One region of the Chryseomicrobium aureum genome, then DNA from elsewhere that is predicted to be linked to it. Evidence: riboswitches for the same ligand, from Rfam matches in the RefSeq annotation. Region 1 holds a riboswitch; the other holds the start of a gene.

Region 1 (11,895 bases):
TTTCCCTCCTTGTTTGTATAGTCTAAGTATAGAAGGGTTTTTCGTTTGACCAAACGGGCGCTAAGCCGATTTTCCTATCGGTCTTAAGATGTAGAGGCACTACACCTTGTCATCTGCTATACTATTTCGGGGAACCTTTATATATAGGAGACGTTTCATGTATTGTGAATTCGGGAACAGACTCGAAGGTCAAGTACAAAGTAAAGGCGGCTTATTATGGAGCAATGGATTACCGATTGGCTCAGTGAGTTTGGTTACTGGGGCGTTTTTCTCTTAATCATGATTGAAAATGTATTTCCACCGATTCCTTCCGAGATCATTTTGACGCTTGGTGGGTTCATGACAACGACGACATCAATGACAATTGTCGGTGTGATTACAGTGGCTACGCTTGGTTCTGTAGCGGGTGCTGTAATTTTATACTTCATCGGACTGCAGTTAGATGTCGAGCGACTTGAGAAAATCGTTGAAAAACATGGTCGTTGGTTACGTGTCACGAAAGAAGATATTCACCGGGCAGAAGCCTGGTTTGACCGCATTGGCCCGTGGGCTGTATTTTTTGGTCGTTTGGTTCCACTTGTGCGCAGTTTAATTTCGATTCCTGCGGGGATGTCGAATATGCGATTTAGTGTGTTTTTACTTTTCACAACGCTGGGGACTGTGATTTGGAATACGATTCTCGTGTCCGTAGGTGCGGCACTCGGGGAAAATTGGCATACGCTCGTCGGCTATTTTGATATTTATTCGAATGTTATCTACGTAGTCCTAGTTTTGGTAGCCATTGCTTGGTTTATTTGGTTTATAAATAAGAAAAAGAAACATTCATAAGGAGATCTCATGGAAATTATTGAATTATTAAAAGCATTATTACTTGGTTTTGTGGAAGGGATGACGGAGTTTGCACCGGTATCTTCTACGGGTCACATGATTATCGTGGATGATTTGTGGCTGCAGACGAAAGAGTTTTTAGGGCAGAGTTCAGCGAATACATTTAAAGTCGTCATTCAGCTCGGCTCGATTTTAGCGGTTGTGTTTATTTTCTGGAAGCGTCTTTTAAGTCTTGTGGGTCTACATAAGATGGAAGGCACAGCTCCAGGGCATCGCTTCAACATTGCGCACGTGTTGGTGGGGATTTTACCAGCAGGTGTCTTAGGGTTGTTGTTCGAAGATATTATCGATTCGTATTTATTCACGATTGAATGGGTAATCGTCAGCTTATTTGTCGGAGCCATCTTCATGATTATTGCGGACAAGTTCGGACCGAAAAACCCAAGTATTACAACTTTGGATGACATGACATACGGCAAAGCATTGAAAGTCGGTTTGATTCAGTGTTTATCGTTGTGGCCAGGATTCTCGCGCTCAGGCGCAACGATTTCAGGGGGAGTTTTACTTGGTCTTGACCACAAGACGGCAGCGGACTTTACATTCATCATGGCGGTACCGATCATGTTCGGTGCTAGTGCGGTATCGTTGATTTCGAACATGGAAGAAATCAATATGAGCCACATGGGCTTTTATGCCGTTGGATTTGTCAGTGCATTTGTGTTCGCATTAATTTCTATCAAGTTTTTCTTGAAGTTAATCGCGCGCGTGAAACTGACACCGTTTGCGATTTATCGTATGGTACTTGCAACGGTTCTAGCCTTCATCGTATTTTTATAAGATCTGATTGGCCCGCTCCTATTTGAAGGAGCGGGTTTTTGTTTGGGGTGGGGTTAGGCGTGGAATTAGTTTCCATAATATCAGTATCTGGTGAACGGAAGGAATTAGAAGTCGAAACTCGCCAAACAACCCTCGAATCTCCCGACACAATTGCCAAAACGCCCGACACAATTGCCGAACTCCCATCCAAATCCCGAATCTCATACTTTCGACCTTATTTCCCAAATGTCAAGACTTCCTTTCTCCAAATATCTATGGTTTAATAAACACAAGTACACAACATTTAGTGATGAAGCGAGTTACAGGTACCATATCTATGGTTTAATAGGGAATCCAGTGAAAAACTGGAGCTGTCCCCGCAACTGTAAGTGCGGACGACTGCCAACACAAGCCACTGCGTGAGAACGTGGGAAGGCACGGCAGAAGGAAGATGCACAAGCCAGTAGACCTGCCTGTTCTCGCATGAGCTTCACCTTCTTCGGGGATTGAGAAGGGAACGCGAGACGCCTTTAGGCATACGCGTTTTTTTGTCGTTTATAGCGACGGTTTCCCTGAAAAGGAGAGCCGTCGCTTTTTTGTGTCAAAAAGGAGGAATTCCGATGACGACGCATACCCTCTTCCGCAGCGAAGAACGACTCAAGCAGCTGTTTACTGCTGAACAATTAGACGAATTTTGGCGTCTCTCAAAACGCTGGAAAATTCGTCACCCGCAAGGCGCGGAGGACGCATGGCTACACGCTATGAGTCTAGAAGCATTAAATTTACTTGATGAACAACACCCGTACTACACATTTGTCGCCGCTACACTCTATGAAGAACAACTCTATACGCAAGTTGCTACTAAACGAAATGTAGCTGTAGAAGACGTTCATACCGTGTTTGGCAAAGAAGCAAACCGACTTGCTGCACGCGGACTCTATCAAGCAGAAGTGATTACGAGTTACAGTCAACAAGAACTGACCGAGATGAGTAGCTGGCTCGACCGATCGCGTAATCAGTTATTCACCTATATTGGTTTGAAAACACTCGTTGACCGCTACGTGACTCGAGACTTTAACCGGGAAATCGTAGAACTTCCACAAGAGCGATGGCTTATGATTGCGATGACACTTCATCGTCAGGAAAAAACCAATCGGTTACAAAAAGTGAAAGACGCCTATTGGGCACTTAGCAATCTCTACATGACAGTGGCAACTCCTACATTAGCTAACGCCGGGAAACCGAATGGACAACTCTCTAGTTGTTTCATCGATACAGTCGACGATAGCCTGCAAGGGATTTATGACAGTAACACCGACGTTGCGAATCTTTCCAAATATGGTGGAGGTATAGGTGTATACATGGGGAAAGTTCGGAGTCGAGGGTCAAGCATCCGCGGATTCAAAAATGCTTCAAGCGGTGTCGTTCCTTGGATCAAACAACTGAACAACACAGCAGTCAGTGTGGACCAACTCGGGCAGCGGCAAGGTGCAATTGCTGTGTACCTCGACATTTGGCACAAAGATATTCTGGCATTTCTGGATTTACGTCTAAACAATGGGGATGAACGGCTGCGTGCGCATGACATTTTTACAGGTGTTTGCTTGCCAGACTTATTCATGGAGAAAGTAGAGGCGCGTGAGGAATGGTACTTGTTCGACCCTCATGAAGTACGCACACTTATGGGCTTCTCTTTAGAAGACTGCTATGACGAGCAGGAAGGACGCGGAACATTCCGTACGCGATACCAGCAATGTGTGGAAAATGAAGCACTTTCGAAAGATACGATTCCAGCCATTGATATTATGAAGCGTATCATGAAAAGTCAGTTAGAGACCGGCGTGCCATTTCATTTTTACCGAGACGAGGTCAATCGACAAAACCCGAATGCCCATGAAGGCATGATTTACTCCAGTAATTTATGCACGGAAATTATGCAAAACATGTCGGCGACGAAGTTTGAGTCGACGACCATTGAAGACGACATCATTGTTACAAAACGTCACCCAGGGGACTTTGTCGTTTGTAACCTGTCCTCTATTCATTTAGCTCGCGCGGTGGAAGACGGTGTACTCGAACGGTTAATTCCTATACAAGTTCGTATGCTAGATAACGTCATCGAGCTTAATGACCTCCCGATTCCACAAGCCAAGCGTACAAACCTTCGTTACAGGGGAATCGGACTTGGTACATTTGGCTGGCATCATCTCCTTGCGAAAAAAGCGATTCGATGGGAGTCGAAAGAAGCGGTAGAACTGGCGGATGAACTTTATGAAGAAATTGCCTTCCTGACAATTCAAGCGTCAGCCGACCTTGCACAAGAAAGAGGGAGCTATCCGCTCTTCACAGGCTCTGATTGGGAACAGGGGACGTACTTTACAAAGCGTGGCTACACGTCCGGGCGTTGGAGACAATTGAAAAAGCAGGTTGGAGAGACGGGCATTCGAAACGGATACTTGATGGCTGTAGCTCCGAATTCATCGACTGCAATCATTGCGGGAACGACAGCAAGTATTGACCCGATTTTCCAGAAGCGCTACTCAGAAGAAAAGAAAGACTACAAGATTCCCGTAACAGCGCCAGAGCTCAATGAAGAAACGACATGGTATTACAAGTCGGCGTACTATATCGATCAACACTGGACGATTCGACAAAATGCAGCACGACAGAAACATATCGATCAAAGTATATCTTTAAACTTCTATGTACAAAACACGATACAGGCAAAAGAGTTACTCGCACTCCACTTAGAAGCCTGGAAACAAAAAATGAAATCTACGTACTATGTTCGATCAACATCCATAGAATTGATTGACTGCGATTCGTGTTCAAGTTAAGGGGGAGACAAAGTTGGAACTAAAACAACGTATACTACTAGACGAACAAGCACCTAACCGCTCGACTGGAATCGTGAACGGCGAATCCTCGAACATATTAAACTGGGATGACGTCCGTTTTCGCTGGGCGTATCCAAAATATAAGAAAATGCTCGGGAACTTTTGGACGCCTTTCGAAATCAATATGAGCCAAGACATCCGACAGTTTCCAGAGTTGTCTGCAGATGAACGAGAATCCTTTTTAAAAATCATCGGGCTTTTAGCACTTCTCGATAGTGTCCAAACAGACTTCGCAGGAAAAGTGGCTGACTACCTCACAGATTCAAGTTTGTCCGCACTGATGATCATCTTGGGGCAGCAGGAAGTAATTCATAATCATTCCTATTCATATGTACTCTCAAGTCTCGTCAGCGAGTCGGAGCAAAAGCGTGTATTTGACTACTGGCGAACAGAAGACAGTTTGAAGGAACGCAATCGATTCGTAGTTGAAGGGTATCAATCGTTTGCGGAAAGTCCAACTGTGGAGGGTCTTTTAGATGCTGTCATTTATGATGTAATCCTAGAAGGGTTGTTCTTCTATTCGGGCTTTGCGTATTTCTATCATCTGGCACGTCATCAAAAGATGGTCGCAACAAGTACAATGATCAATTACATCAACCGAGATGAACAGCTTCACGTCGACTTGTTCGTTAAAATCTATCAGTCGTTATTGGAAGAACACCCATATCTCGATACACCAGAACAGCGAGCCAAAGTCACGGCAACGTTCAAACAAGCAGCAGAACTTGAAATTGACTGGGCATATGAAGTAATCGGGAATAAGATTGAAGGTTTAGAAGTAGACGATGTGGAAGAGTACATTCGTTTTATGGCCAATATCCGATGTAACCAACTAGGTGCTGAGAAGCCATATCCGGAAGTACGTCAAAATCCGATTCGATGGATCAAAGCGTACGAGGAAGTCGATCAAGGAAAGACAGATTTCTTTGAGCAGAAGTCGAGACAATATGTAAAAGTAAATGTTGTTGATAATGGATTTGATGAATTATAAGAAAGAGCCTTTGTTCAGTAGTGAACAAGGGCTCTCTTTATTCGGTCTCGCGCATATCTTCCATCTGAAATGAAGATATCATAGCCTGTAAGCGCGGCGCATAGTTTTCTTCGGCACCTTCTGGGTAGCGGAGCGTTAAAAGAAAAGTAACATCTTGCATAGGATTCATCAAAAGATAGACATCGAGTTCTTCTGTCTCTGAAGAACCTTCTAAATGAAGTGCGCCGAGTGGGTCAGTGACTTCTACAGGAGCTTTCACACTGAAGTCTTGGCGATATTGTTCGGCTCTAGTTCGCGCCACTTGTTGCGGTGTTTGATCAGGTACACTTTCAATTGTCAGCGTGATCAATGGGCTTTCTTTGGCTGTGATCGTTTGAGAGAGACCATCTTCTACTGTGAAGAGAGACTCGTCTACATAGATAACGTACGTATTCAGTTCATCTGAAAAACGTGTCATCTCGACAGTTTGTTGCACACCCTCAATTTCTAATGCGATTTCTTTTGTTTCTGGATGATTGGATACCTCAGGAAGTGAAGCGATCGGCTGTTCTGTAGGTTCAAGGTTTTCATCGATTTGTTGCTCATCGACTAAGTCACCTTCTTTACCAGGGAAGAGGCCAGAAGAAAGAAAATAAATGAGCGCAATCATAGCGATTCCGAGAATAGCAGCGTACCCTATTGATTTTCGCATAATCCGATGCCTCCTTTTTCACTTTCTATTCCCTCAATCAAAAAATTTACACTCAATCGAGTACTTGCAATGTTTTTAGCATAGAAAAGAAACGGGCACCGTGGCCTTCTTGTGCTTCTAAAAATACGGTTTGAGTTACTACAATTGTAGATTCATCATGTTGTTGGTCGAGTACATAGATAGTAGTGACTTCACTAGAAGGGGAGTCGCCTTCACGCGCATGAAGCTTATAACCCACTACTGGTTCTGTTACAAGTTCAGAGTCAATTGTGGCGCCTGAATACTTTTCTTCTAAAAGAGCCGCTTTCTCAGAAGCTAGTTCTGTAGGCTTTTTCCCAGGAATTGTATCAATTTGTAGCTTCACCTCCGGATAAGCAGTGCCTAATGAATTACGCGCCACAATAGAAGCTGAAGATTCATCTGTAGTGTTGGAGTCGAAACGAGAATCAAAGGAAATCTCATAAAGCTCTTCATCTGCGTATAGAACATAAGCAAAATTCCCAGGCACGACGCGGCTCATAGCAATCATTTCTTCTGTGCCTTCAATTTGAAGCGGGACCTCTTTCGTTTCTGGGAAACGCGCATCTATCTTGGTTAATTCCTGTTCCACAAATCCAGGCTCACCTCTTGTCAGCTGATCATCTCCAGCAGTAGTAGTCGAATCTGAATTAGACGTACTGGGTATCTCTGGAGAGGGGGGTTGTGAAGTCATTTCTGGTGATTGATTGTTTATAGAAAAATAAATGAGAGTCCCAAGTACTACTACCATTGTAGCTACAGCACCTATCCAGGAACGCTGCATCATCAATCGCCTCCTTTCTTTTCGTAAATCTCGATCCATTTCCCCATTAATTCGCTCCCAAACATCTTCAATATCCTTCTGTTCTGTAGAAAGTTTCTTTAATTCGTTCTCCCATTTCTCCATTTAAACACCCTCCCCGTAACTCGTACGCATTAGCTCCCGGGCTTTTGCGAGACGAGATTTTAATGTATTGACATTCACGGATAAAAAGTTTCTTTAATTCGTTCTCCCATTTCTCCATTTAAACACCCTCCCCGTAACTCGTACGCATTAGCTCCCGGGCTTTTGCGAGACGAGATTTTAATGTATTGACATTCACGGATAAAAAGTCGGCAATTTCGTATTCTTTCCAACCATCCATATATTTGAGAAGGAAGGGTACACGATAGGTTTCTGGTAATTTTGAAACAGCATCCATCACATCACTAAACGGTTCTCTAGAAGGAGTGGATTGTTCGATTTCGAGTCCGTTTGAAGGAAAACTTCGTGCTTCTTTTTTCTGTAGACGTCGACATTCATTGATAAGTATTCGATACAACCAAGGCTTCACAGGTTGGTTGGAATCGTATGTGCTCGAAAATCGGTAAACGCGAAGAAACGTTTCCTGCAAAGCATCTTTTGCTAGTTCACGGCGTCCCGTAATAGCAAGAGCCATCCGATAAAGGTCAGGGGCAAAGTCTGTATACAGTTGTTGGAATTGTGACCGGTCCATACAAGTCCTCCTTCGTGTTACACCTATACTACCCGAGACAACTGGAAAAAGTTGATGAGAAATGAAATAAAATAAAAAAACCACCGCACAGGGTGGTTTTTAAGAACGATTAACCGTATAAATTCCGAAAGCTACGAACACCAGAGCTAACAAAATTGGCAATGTGAATGTCTCACCAGGGAGCAATAGAACAGACAAACCGACGCCACTTACAGGAACAAAAAACTTATAGATCCCGACGTGACTTGCTTTATGATACTGCAAAATTGCAAACCATAGAGCGAATGCAATCGCGGACAAAGCTACCATGTAGAGAAGTAAACCTATAGCTAAAGGTGTCCATGTAAGCGAGGCTGTATCGGCAAATGGAAAAGCGGTTATGAGAAGTAAAATCGCACCAAGTGTAAGTTGCCAGCCGGATAACGTGAACGGATGAATGCCTTTCCCCATTTCTTTCGCCATAATCGTTCCTACCGCACTCGTAAATGCAGAGAGAAGTAAAAAGCCTTCCCCCAGAAATTCAAAGCTTCCATCAAACGATTGGCCCCAGTTGGCGAAAAAGATTCCTGTAAATCCGGCAGCAAGACCTAACCATTTCTGCCACCCGAGTCGATCATTCGCATAGATAAAATGAGCAAGCAAGATTGTGAAGAACGTATTGCTCGAGATGATAATAGACGCCTGAACCCCTGATGTGTTCGAAACTCCAACGTAAAAAAACAAATACTGAAGAGTCGTCTGAACGATTCCGAAAATCAGCAAGATGCCGTATTGTCTACGCGTTAGTTTTAATGCACTTCGCTTGATTAGTAGTAAACCACCAAGGACTAGTAGACCTGCAAATAAAAAGCGGAGTCCAGCAAGCCACATCTGTTCCGCGATTCCAGTACTTGGGATGCCGAGTTCACTATACGATAATTTTAATGCAGGGAACGCGCTTCCCCATAATAAGGCACAAAAAATCGCAATGACGACCATGACCCATTTCTTTTGTAAATTCATATGTACCCGACCTTTCCTGTACGAATTGTAGCAGGCAGGTCAGGGGAAATCAAAGAGTTGCGCCTACAACTAAACAACTTGTGAAAATCACAATCAGGACCACGGAAAAATAGAAATCAAACCGCTCTAAACGCACTTCATGGAAGTACGTTCGGTCACGTGTGCCTGTAAATCCTCGCGCTTCCATTGCAAACGCTGTTTTCTCCGCTTTTCGAACAGCGCCAGCGAGTAAAGGGATTGCCACACTTGGAAGTGCTCGTAGCTTTGCAAGAGTTGACTTCTGAACTTGTGGCTTGCGAAGTTGCTGCACTTGACGAATCTGGATGAACTCATCTTTTAGAACCGGAAGAAACTGATAACCCACTAGAAGGCTATAGGCAAGCTTTGGAGAAAGCTTCAATTGTTGCATCACACTCATGATGAATTGCATCGGAGACGTCGTCAGAACAAACAAGAGAGATAACGACGAAAAGGCAAATACACGAAAGCTCAGCGATAATGCGGTTTCCAGTCGATCATCAGATGTACCGAAAACGTACGTCGTCCAAAAGTACCCGACCGCTCCAAGTGAGAACGGCAACATGAGTAGCGCCCAACGTTTCCAGTTGATACGGGAGAACAGTAACTGAACTACTAGCACGGCAATAAATACAAAAAGCGGTGTCCATGGGTCAAAATAAAAAGCGAGTGCAAATATAAACACAAATGTCACAAGCATTTTAATGGACGGATTCAAGCGATGAAGCCACGTCGACATCGCGAGCACCTCCTGTCGGTTGGACTAAACGATACGTCCTGAGTAAGCTAGGGTCTGAGAAGACGTTTGCTGGATGGAACGGGCCACTAAGTACACCATCTTTCAATAAGAGCATCGAGTCTGCAATACGCTCTGCAAAATTCATATCGTGTGTAACCACAACAACGGCGGTACCTTCTGCTGCAACTTGAAATAAAGCGTCTTCAAGCTCATGCAGTGCAAACGCATCCTGACCCGCAGTCGGTTCATCAAGAAGCAACACGGGTCGCCCATCGTTCAGCATCGCCGCAATTGCTGTCCTACGTTTTTGTCCCTGACTGACGGCGAAGGGATTAGAATTTGCTACACCTTCTAATAGAAGTTTAGTTAAGAACTCTTCTGTACGAAGACCTCCGCCAAAACTAACTTCCTGTCGAACGGAAGGTGTGATAAATAAAAACTCAGGTGACTGTGGGACATATCCAATCGTTTCATCACTTTGTTGTCTATCTGCTTTTGGAATCAGTCCGGCCAGTGCCTTCAAGAGAGTCGACTTCCCAGCTCCATTCGGTCCGGCAAGTACTGTGATACTTCCCGCTGCTAGCTCTAGCTTTGCTTCATGCAAAATGCCAGGGACGCGCACTTCTGCGCGGAAGTCTTGTTGACTTTTCACTTCTTTAACATAAGCACTTTTTGCTTTCAAAGGAGGCATACTCGTTTCTTCCAACACAAGTGTGTAATCGAAGAAGGATTCCCAAATCGCATCTTGATGGTCGATCACAAGAACTGTCCATCCATTTTTCACTTGTAAGTCAGAAAACCAGGCAACATATTCTCTCGCAGTTACGGGATCTAGATGTGCGAGTGGTTCATCGAGTAATACAATTTTAGGGTTCATCAATAATGCACAGGCAGTAGCGACGCGCTGTTTTTCACCACCAGACAACGTCTGAATAACACGTGTCCGGAACTGAGTGAGACCTGTCTCTTCTAAAATTCGAGTAATCTGCAGATCCATCTCCTCACGTGGTATAGACCGGTTCTCTAAAGTGAACGCGAGTTCTTCTTCAACTGTCGGCATACAAAATTGGCTGTCGGGATCTTGGAAGACGGTGGCAATCGACTGACTGATCTCACCAGGTCGGTACTCATCGTAGGGTTTCCCGAATAGTAGACGCGTCCCATCGACTTCGCCATCACAAGCTTCCGGATACAGCCCGTTCAACAAGAAAAAGAGTGTCGACTTCCCGCAACCACTTGGTCCTTTAATGAGCCATTTTTCTCCTTCAGAAAGTGTTAATGACATATCAGAGAGAACGGGTGTGTCTTCATCAGGATAATGAAATGTTACGTTGTGAAACTCAATCCATTTAGACACGTACATCACGCTTTTGACGTGCAATCGCATAGCCACGGAGTGAACCTGTTGCATACAGTCCGTTTACGATTAAACTTCCACCGTATCCAGCAATCACAGCACCACTTAAGATGCGAATTCCGAGCATCAGTGCTACGTACCATGGAGACAAGGCAGAGAATCCACCAAGAAGATATCCATACGCAAAACTGAAGAGAGAGGCTCCAACACCTGCCATAATCAATACGGGTAAATCAAAACGACGATAACGCGTCGCTGCAAAAGCTGCCTCTGCACCGAGACCTTGCACAAGACCAGCTAAAATCAGACGAGGACCTACAGCATTACCGAGCATGACCTCGATTGCAGCGGCCATTACTTCCGGAACAACAGCAGCCCCTGGTTTGCGAATGATAGCCATTGCGACGATTGAGACTAAGAACCAAACACCGAAAATCCATTCATAGGCAATCGGTCCAATCAGACTCGACCAAATATTCCCGATGTGTAAAAACACTAAATAGATAATCCCGAAAACGACTGCAAGCAGGGACATCAGTACGACTTCTTTCAATTTCCAATTAGCGAGCATGGTCAGGACCTCCGTGAGAAGGACTGTGAATACTCATGTTGATTGTCATGACGACGTGGGGGTGCTCCCCAATTTGCGCCTCTGTGAACGTCTCTTCATAAAACGCAAAAACGTTTTTCAATGAACCGTGGATACCCGTCGCATAATGCATGGACTCGTTATAAACACCACGCTCTTTGGCACGTTCAATCTCTCTATAAATCGTCTCCATATAATCACTTTGGTTGAGCGGATAGAGCGAGAACTGGCTAGAAACGTAGGGGCCTTGAGGAATTTCATTCTTCACTGGATCTTCAATCCCCATATACGAATCCCCCGACGTATCTCCAGGGCAGCCAACAGAAAACGTTGCATTCATGGCTATGTGTTTGCCGTGCGAAGCCGCTTTCTCTGTTAGGGCAGCTAGCGCATTGAAGACATGCGGACCTTCTCCTCGAATGACCGTCGATACGTCATCTGTATGGCGCCATA
Region 2 (5,920 bases), 300 kb from region 1:
GTAATTTCTTGATACGCATACGGTACAACTTGGGTAATCTGCATGGCCTCCATGACAGCTTCCTCATCCGCTGTCTTCCAGCTTGAGAACAACCCTTGTTGATGCGGGTAGCGTCCAAGCGACACCGCTTCTTTTACAGTCATCCCAAAACTTTGGGGCGGCAATTGCGGAAGCACGGCCATCTTGCGTGCGAGTTCTTTTGGTTTATAAGATGTCATTGGCTTGTCTTCGATAGAGACTTTCCCAGAGGATGCAGAGAGCAGTCCACTGACAAGCTTCAAAAGTGTCGACTTCCCACTTCCGTTCGGACCGAGAATCCCTAAGATTTCTCCAGGTTTCACTGTGAACGAGACATCATGGACAATAGGATGGGCGTAACCACCGGAAATCTTTTCGACTCGTAACATCTAGCTCACGCCCTTTCGTCGCTGGCGGAAGAAAATCCACGCAAATACAGGTGCCCCTATGAATGCGGTCATGACACCAATTGGTAGCTCGGTCGGCTCGATAATCGTGCGTGCCACCAAGTCACATAAAATGAGTAAGGATGCGCCGTTGATCATACTGAGTGGCAACACGTGCCGGTTGTCAGCACCGAATAATTGCCGGACCATGTGCGGCACGACCAGACCGACAAATCCAATCGTTCCCGAAACTGCTACCGCTGCCCCAGTCAACATGGAACCTGCAACGAGGACTTCTTTTTTCACGCGCGCGACATTGACCCCTAAATGATGTGCACGGTCTTCACCAAGTTGTAGGGCATTCAAATCTCGCACTCGGAATAAAAGCCATGTACCCGCAATCGCCACGAACGGTACAATCATTTGCACGTGTGTCCATGTGCGCATGGCAACGCTTCCGAGTAACCAGCCAATAATTTGGCGCAATTCTTCGCCAGTTAAAGCGATCATGAGCGAAATCATGGCACCGAAAAAGGAACTCGTAATAATCCCTGTCAAAATGATAGTTTCCATCCGCAGTGAGCGGTCAATCATGCGGGCGAATGAAACCACGACGATGAGTGTGACAACCGCTCCGACCATACTGAGTAGCGGTAATGTGAACATCCCAAAAAAAGGGAAAGACAATCCAAAAAAGATGGTTGCCACGGCTCCGACTGATGCGCCGGAAGAGACACCGAGTGTGTACGGGTCAGCAAGTGGATTTTTCAATAATGCCTGGAATGCAGCTCCAGCCACTGCTAAGCTAGCTCCGACAAGGGCTGCGAGAAACACACGCGGCATCCGGATATTCCAGACAATTGTTGAGGCGGTTGCATCCTCGCTCCCTCCCCATAAAGTGGATACTGGAATCTGGACGGCACCAATCGAGACACCGAGCCAGATTGAAGCGACTAACAGCAAGATCGATACAATCCAGCCAAGAGGTCTTCTAGTCATTCATAATTTCCGGGTAGACAGCCTTTGCAAGCTCTTCAAGAGCCAGTGCAAGACGCGGTCCCGGACGCGTTGTAATATCTTCATTCACTTCTATGACAGCATCTTGCTGCACTGCTGTCACTTGATCAAATCCAGGTCGTGCTTTCACAGCATCCACGGCATTTTCCATGTAGTTATACGTCAAGACGATGACATCTGGGTTGCGTGAGATGATTTCTTCTGAGTTCATCATCAGCCAGCCTTCTTGGTCCGCTACAACATTTTCTGCATTGATAAGGTCTAGTAGTTCTTGATTCAATGTACCTTGGCCTGCTGTGTAGATTTCAGGGTCCCCCGATGCTTCTAAGAAAACTTTTTTCGGTGTTTCAACCGCTTCTAATTTACTCGCTACTTCTTCTACTTGCGCTTTCATATCTGAAACGACTTGATCAGCTTCTTCTGATTTCCCCGTCACTTCTCCGATGTCGAGAATGGTCTCGTACGTTTCATCAAAACTCATTGCATTGTCAACGACAAATACTTGCACACCTGAGTCAATCAGTGGTTGCAAACCTGCCTCTGCTGACGACCAGCTCGATTCATGTGCAAGGATTAGGTCGGGTTGGAGAGCGGTCATCACTTCGATGTTAAATTCAAATGAACCGATTTTTTCTTTCGTCGTTGCCGCTTCTGGGTAGTTATCGTAATCTGTGACCCCTACGACTTCTTCATCTAATCCTAAGGCGAACAAGATTTCCGTGTTACTCGGAATCATCGAGATGATAGCGTCTGGTGCTTCTTCCAGAGTGATTTCATTGCCCACTGCATCAGTAACTGTGAGTGGAAATGCTGTATCTTCTGTTTCCGGAGTTGTTGACGTCTCCGGAGTTTCAGTTGCTTCTTCGTTCGTACATGCCCCTAGTAGTAACGTGGCTGCTAAAAGTGAACTTACCCATTTTTTCATTGTCTTTCCCCTTTTCTGTGTATGTAAAAAACCCGCCTTCCTCTACGGAAAGACGGGTAAAAATAGGTATAAATCGGCTAGAGCATGCAAAAAGGCATAGTCGACTTACACCAACCCATCCTCGTAGGTTCACGGCGCATTCAACAAGGCAGGTTTCCTGGCTTACGACTGATGTCGCTTACAGTGGCGGGACCGCGCTGGACTTTCACCAGCTTCCCTTTTACCTCAAGCAATCCGTTACTTGAGCACCTTGTTGTGTTGTGTCTAGCGTACTACATTTTCTCTGGAGCGGAAACCCCTAATAATTTCAGTGCATTTTCAATCGTTTGGCGCGTAGCCGAAATCAGTGCAAGGCGTGCTTGTGACAAGTCTTTTGCTTCTGGGTCCAATACTTTGTTGGCATTGTAGAAGCTATGGAACTGTGCAGCTAGTTCTTGAATGTACGTTGCCACGCGGTGCGGTGCACGAAGTTTTGCTGCATCTGCCACCACTTGTGGGAAGTCTCCCACTTTTTTCATCAAGTCAATCTCTTTTTCGTCCGTTAACAAGGACAAGTTTTCAACCGAAGCTGCCATCTGGTGCTCTTCTGCTGCACGAAGGATTGAACAGATACGCGCATGTGCGTATTGTGCATAATAAACAGGATTTTCATTTGACTGAGAAACAGCCAGGTCAAGGTCAAAGTCCATGTGCGAATCGCCTGAACGCATACCGAAGAAATAACGCACTGCATCGAGCCCAACTTCTTCTACTAGTTCACGCATCGTCACAGCTTTCCCTGTACGTTTGCTCATCTTCATTTTCTCGCCGTCTTTATACAATTGCACCATTTGAATGACGCTGACTTCTAACGTGTCGCGGTCATAACCGAGCGCTTGAATGGCTGCTTTCATACGTGGAATGTACCCGTGGTGGTCCGCACCCCAAATGTTGATCAGCTTTTCAAAACCACGGTTGATCTTGTCTTCGTGGTACGCAAGGTCTGGCGTCAAGTATGTGTAGCTGCCGTCTTGTTTGATCAGTACGCGGTCTTTGTCATCGCCAAATGTTGTCGAGCGGAACCAGGTCGCGCCTTCTTCTTCGTAGATATGGCCGTTCGCACGAAGCTTGTCCAGTGCCACGTCAATTTTGCCGTTTTTATAAAGTGAAGACTCCGAGAACCACTCGTCGAAGTTCACGCGGAAGTCTGCTAGATCTTGTTGCAATTTCTCAAGTTCTTTTTGTAACCCGTAGCTGCGGAAGAATTCATAACGTTCTTCGTCCGATAGAGATGCGTATTTGTCCCCGTCGTTTGCTGCAAGTTCCCCAGCAATGTCTTTAATATCTTGTCCATGGTAACCGTCTTCCGGCATGTCCCGGTCTTGCCCGAGCGCTTGGAAGTAGCGTGCTTCTAACGAAAGCGCCAAATTGTGAATTTGGTTTCCAGCGTCGTTGATGTAATATTCACGGCTCACGTCATAGCCTGCGAAATCAAGAACGTTACACAGTGAGTCTCCTACAGAAGCTCCGCGCGCGTGGCCGAGGTGCAAGTCGCCTGTTGGGTTCGCAGAGACAAACTCGACTTGTACTTTTTCGCCTTCCCCAGTGTCTGAGCGACCGAATGCCGTACCCGCTGTAAAAGCTGTGTTGATGACTTGTTGCAGGTAGTCTTTTTTTGTACGGATATTTAGGAAACCAGGTCCCGCGATTTCAACAGATTCAATCGATGTTCCTTCTGTTTCAAGTTTCTCTAAAATCTGTTCAGCAATGGCACGCGGGTTTTTCTTCGCGATTTTTGTGAGTTGCATAGCAACGTTTGTCGCGTAATCCCCGTTTGCTTTGTCACGAGGGGCTTCTAAGTGGATCGAAACCGACTGGTCGCCTGCTAGACCTGTCGCGTCGACTGCTTTTTGAAGAGCGTCTTTAATGGATTGTTGAAGTTGTTCTACTGCATTCATTCGGTTACCTCCGTATAATGATAGTCGATTGTGTAATCGCCCATTTTTTCACTGTCTTGATAAAGAGAATATTCAATGCGGTCGTGGCCTTCTGTATGGATGATTCGACTCGTGAATACTTCCAGCGGCATCGTGTGACCGTGCATTGTATAGTGCCCTTTTGTTTTTTGTCCAAGTTCGAACTCAATTCGCATATCCGCGACGCCGCGCCGTCGGATGTAGCCACCGGACCCTTCAAATTTAACGAGGGTTTGGGTGATTTCTTCTGTCACTTCTTCAAACCGTAAGAAGCGTTTTTGTTGTTTGTAATACATCGAGCCAGTTGCTCGGTGGTATTCCTGGGTCATTTTTGTTCCGGGATGCTTGAAGGTCGACACAATCTTCAGCTGAATCGGAATCCCTGCCTGTTCGGTCATTCTCAAGCCCTCTTTTCGGTATTTGGTTATTTCTATAACCTTTTTAGTATACGGGAGATTGGGGAGATTGTGAAGGTGGGAGTGTTGTTACAAAAAAACACGGAAATCGAGAATACCTCGACTTCCGTGTTTTGAACTCTTACTCTTTTATCCACCCAAGCAACATCTCACGAATCAATTTTGAAGCCGTGTTTGCTGTTTGCTCCGATGAATCATAAATCGGTGCCACTTCAACTAAATCAAAGCCGACCACGTTGACGCCAGAGTTTGCGATTGCGTGGATCGAAGCAAGTAGCTCGCGGCTTGTTATACCACCGCAGTCTACTGTGCCCGTTCCAGGTGCATGCGCTGGGTCTAAGACATCGATATCGATCGTCACGTATACCGGGCGACCTTCAAGTTTTGGTAACACTTTTTTCAGTGGTTCCAATACTTCAAACTTTGCAATTTCCATACCGTTCGCTTTTGCCCACTCGAACTCTTCTTTCATTCCAGAACGGATTCCGAATGAATAGACGTTGTGCGGCCCGATGTGTTCAGCGATTTTACGAATTGGTGTCGAGTGAGAAAGAGGCTCTCCCTCATAGTCCACACGTAAATCTGTGTGCGCATCCATATGAATGATTGCAAGGTCTTTGTGAACCGCTGCGACTTCTTTCATGACCGGCCACGATACTAAGTGTTCCCCGCCCATTCCGACTGGGACTTTGCCGTCTTGCAGTAGTTGACGAATGAAGCCACCGATCAACTCAAGGCTCTTCTCCGCATTTCCGAATGGGAGTGGGATATCGCCTGCGTCAAAGTAGTTTACGTCATCTAGCTCGCGGTCGAGATACGGGCTGTATTCTTCAAGACCGATTGACACTTCGCGAATACGCTGTGGGCCAAAACGAGAACCTGGACGGTAACTCACTGTCCAGTCCATAGGCATTCCGTAAATTACGGCTTGCGCGTTCTCGTAGTCTTGTTTGCTTTTAATAAAAACGTTGCCGCTATATGCTTCATCAAATCTCATCTTACTCACCTGCTAAATCCTTCACGAATTTTGGTAGTACGAACGCTGCAGTGTGAAGCTCTTTCGTATAGTACTTCGTGTCGATGTCGTGGAATTGCTCCGCCGGCACGTTCAATGGATCATGTTTCTTAGATCCGATTGTGAAGCACCAAAGACCTGATGGGTATGTCGGGATGTTTGCTGTATAGAGCTTTGTGATTGGGAAG

What was found. Region 1 has a riboswitch for cobalamin ahead of ACF3OH_RS12970 (ribonucleoside-diphosphate reductase subunit alpha). Riboswitches for the same ligand answer to the same signal wherever they lie in the genome.
Region 2: it holds a riboswitch for cobalamin, as region 1 does, so the genes downstream of both, ACF3OH_RS11255 (ABC transporter substrate-binding protein) here and ACF3OH_RS12970 (ribonucleoside-diphosphate reductase subunit alpha) in region 1, are expected to answer to the same signal.

The regions. Positions count from the first base shown of each region.
Region 1 is NZ_CP171117.1:2,462,896-2,474,790, reverse strand. It holds gene ACF3OH_RS12980 (DedA family protein) at 217-828, shown strand; gene ACF3OH_RS12975 (undecaprenyl-diphosphate phosphatase) at 838-1,665, shown strand; cobalamin riboswitch at 1,952-2,136, shown strand; gene ACF3OH_RS12970 (ribonucleoside-diphosphate reductase subunit alpha) at 2,265-4,481, shown strand; gene ACF3OH_RS12965 (ribonucleotide-diphosphate reductase subunit beta) at 4,495-5,532, shown strand; gene ACF3OH_RS12960 (hypothetical protein) at 5,570-6,223, opposite strand; gene ACF3OH_RS12955 (hypothetical protein) at 6,276-7,148, opposite strand; gene ACF3OH_RS12950 (RNA polymerase sigma factor) at 7,267-7,737, opposite strand; gene ACF3OH_RS12945 (DMT family transporter) at 7,837-8,739, opposite strand; gene ACF3OH_RS12940 (energy-coupling factor transporter transmembrane component T family protein) at 8,789-9,496, opposite strand; gene ACF3OH_RS12935 (ABC transporter ATP-binding protein) at 9,459-10,853, opposite strand; gene ACF3OH_RS12930 (ECF transporter S component) at 10,846-11,424, opposite strand; gene ACF3OH_RS12925 (YkoF family thiamine/hydroxymethylpyrimidine-binding protein) at 11,414-11,895, opposite strand, start outside.
Region 2 is NZ_CP171117.1:2,165,453-2,171,372, forward strand. It holds gene ACF3OH_RS11245 (adenosylcobinamide amidohydrolase) at 1-407, opposite strand, end outside; gene ACF3OH_RS11250 (iron ABC transporter permease) at 408-1,403, opposite strand; gene ACF3OH_RS11255 (ABC transporter substrate-binding protein) at 1,396-2,346, opposite strand; cobalamin riboswitch at 2,476-2,614, opposite strand; gene argS (arginine--tRNA ligase) at 2,619-4,283, opposite strand; gene ACF3OH_RS11265 (DUF1934 domain-containing protein) at 4,280-4,699, opposite strand; gene speB (agmatinase) at 4,839-5,714, opposite strand; gene speE (spermidine synthase) at 5,716-5,920, opposite strand, start outside.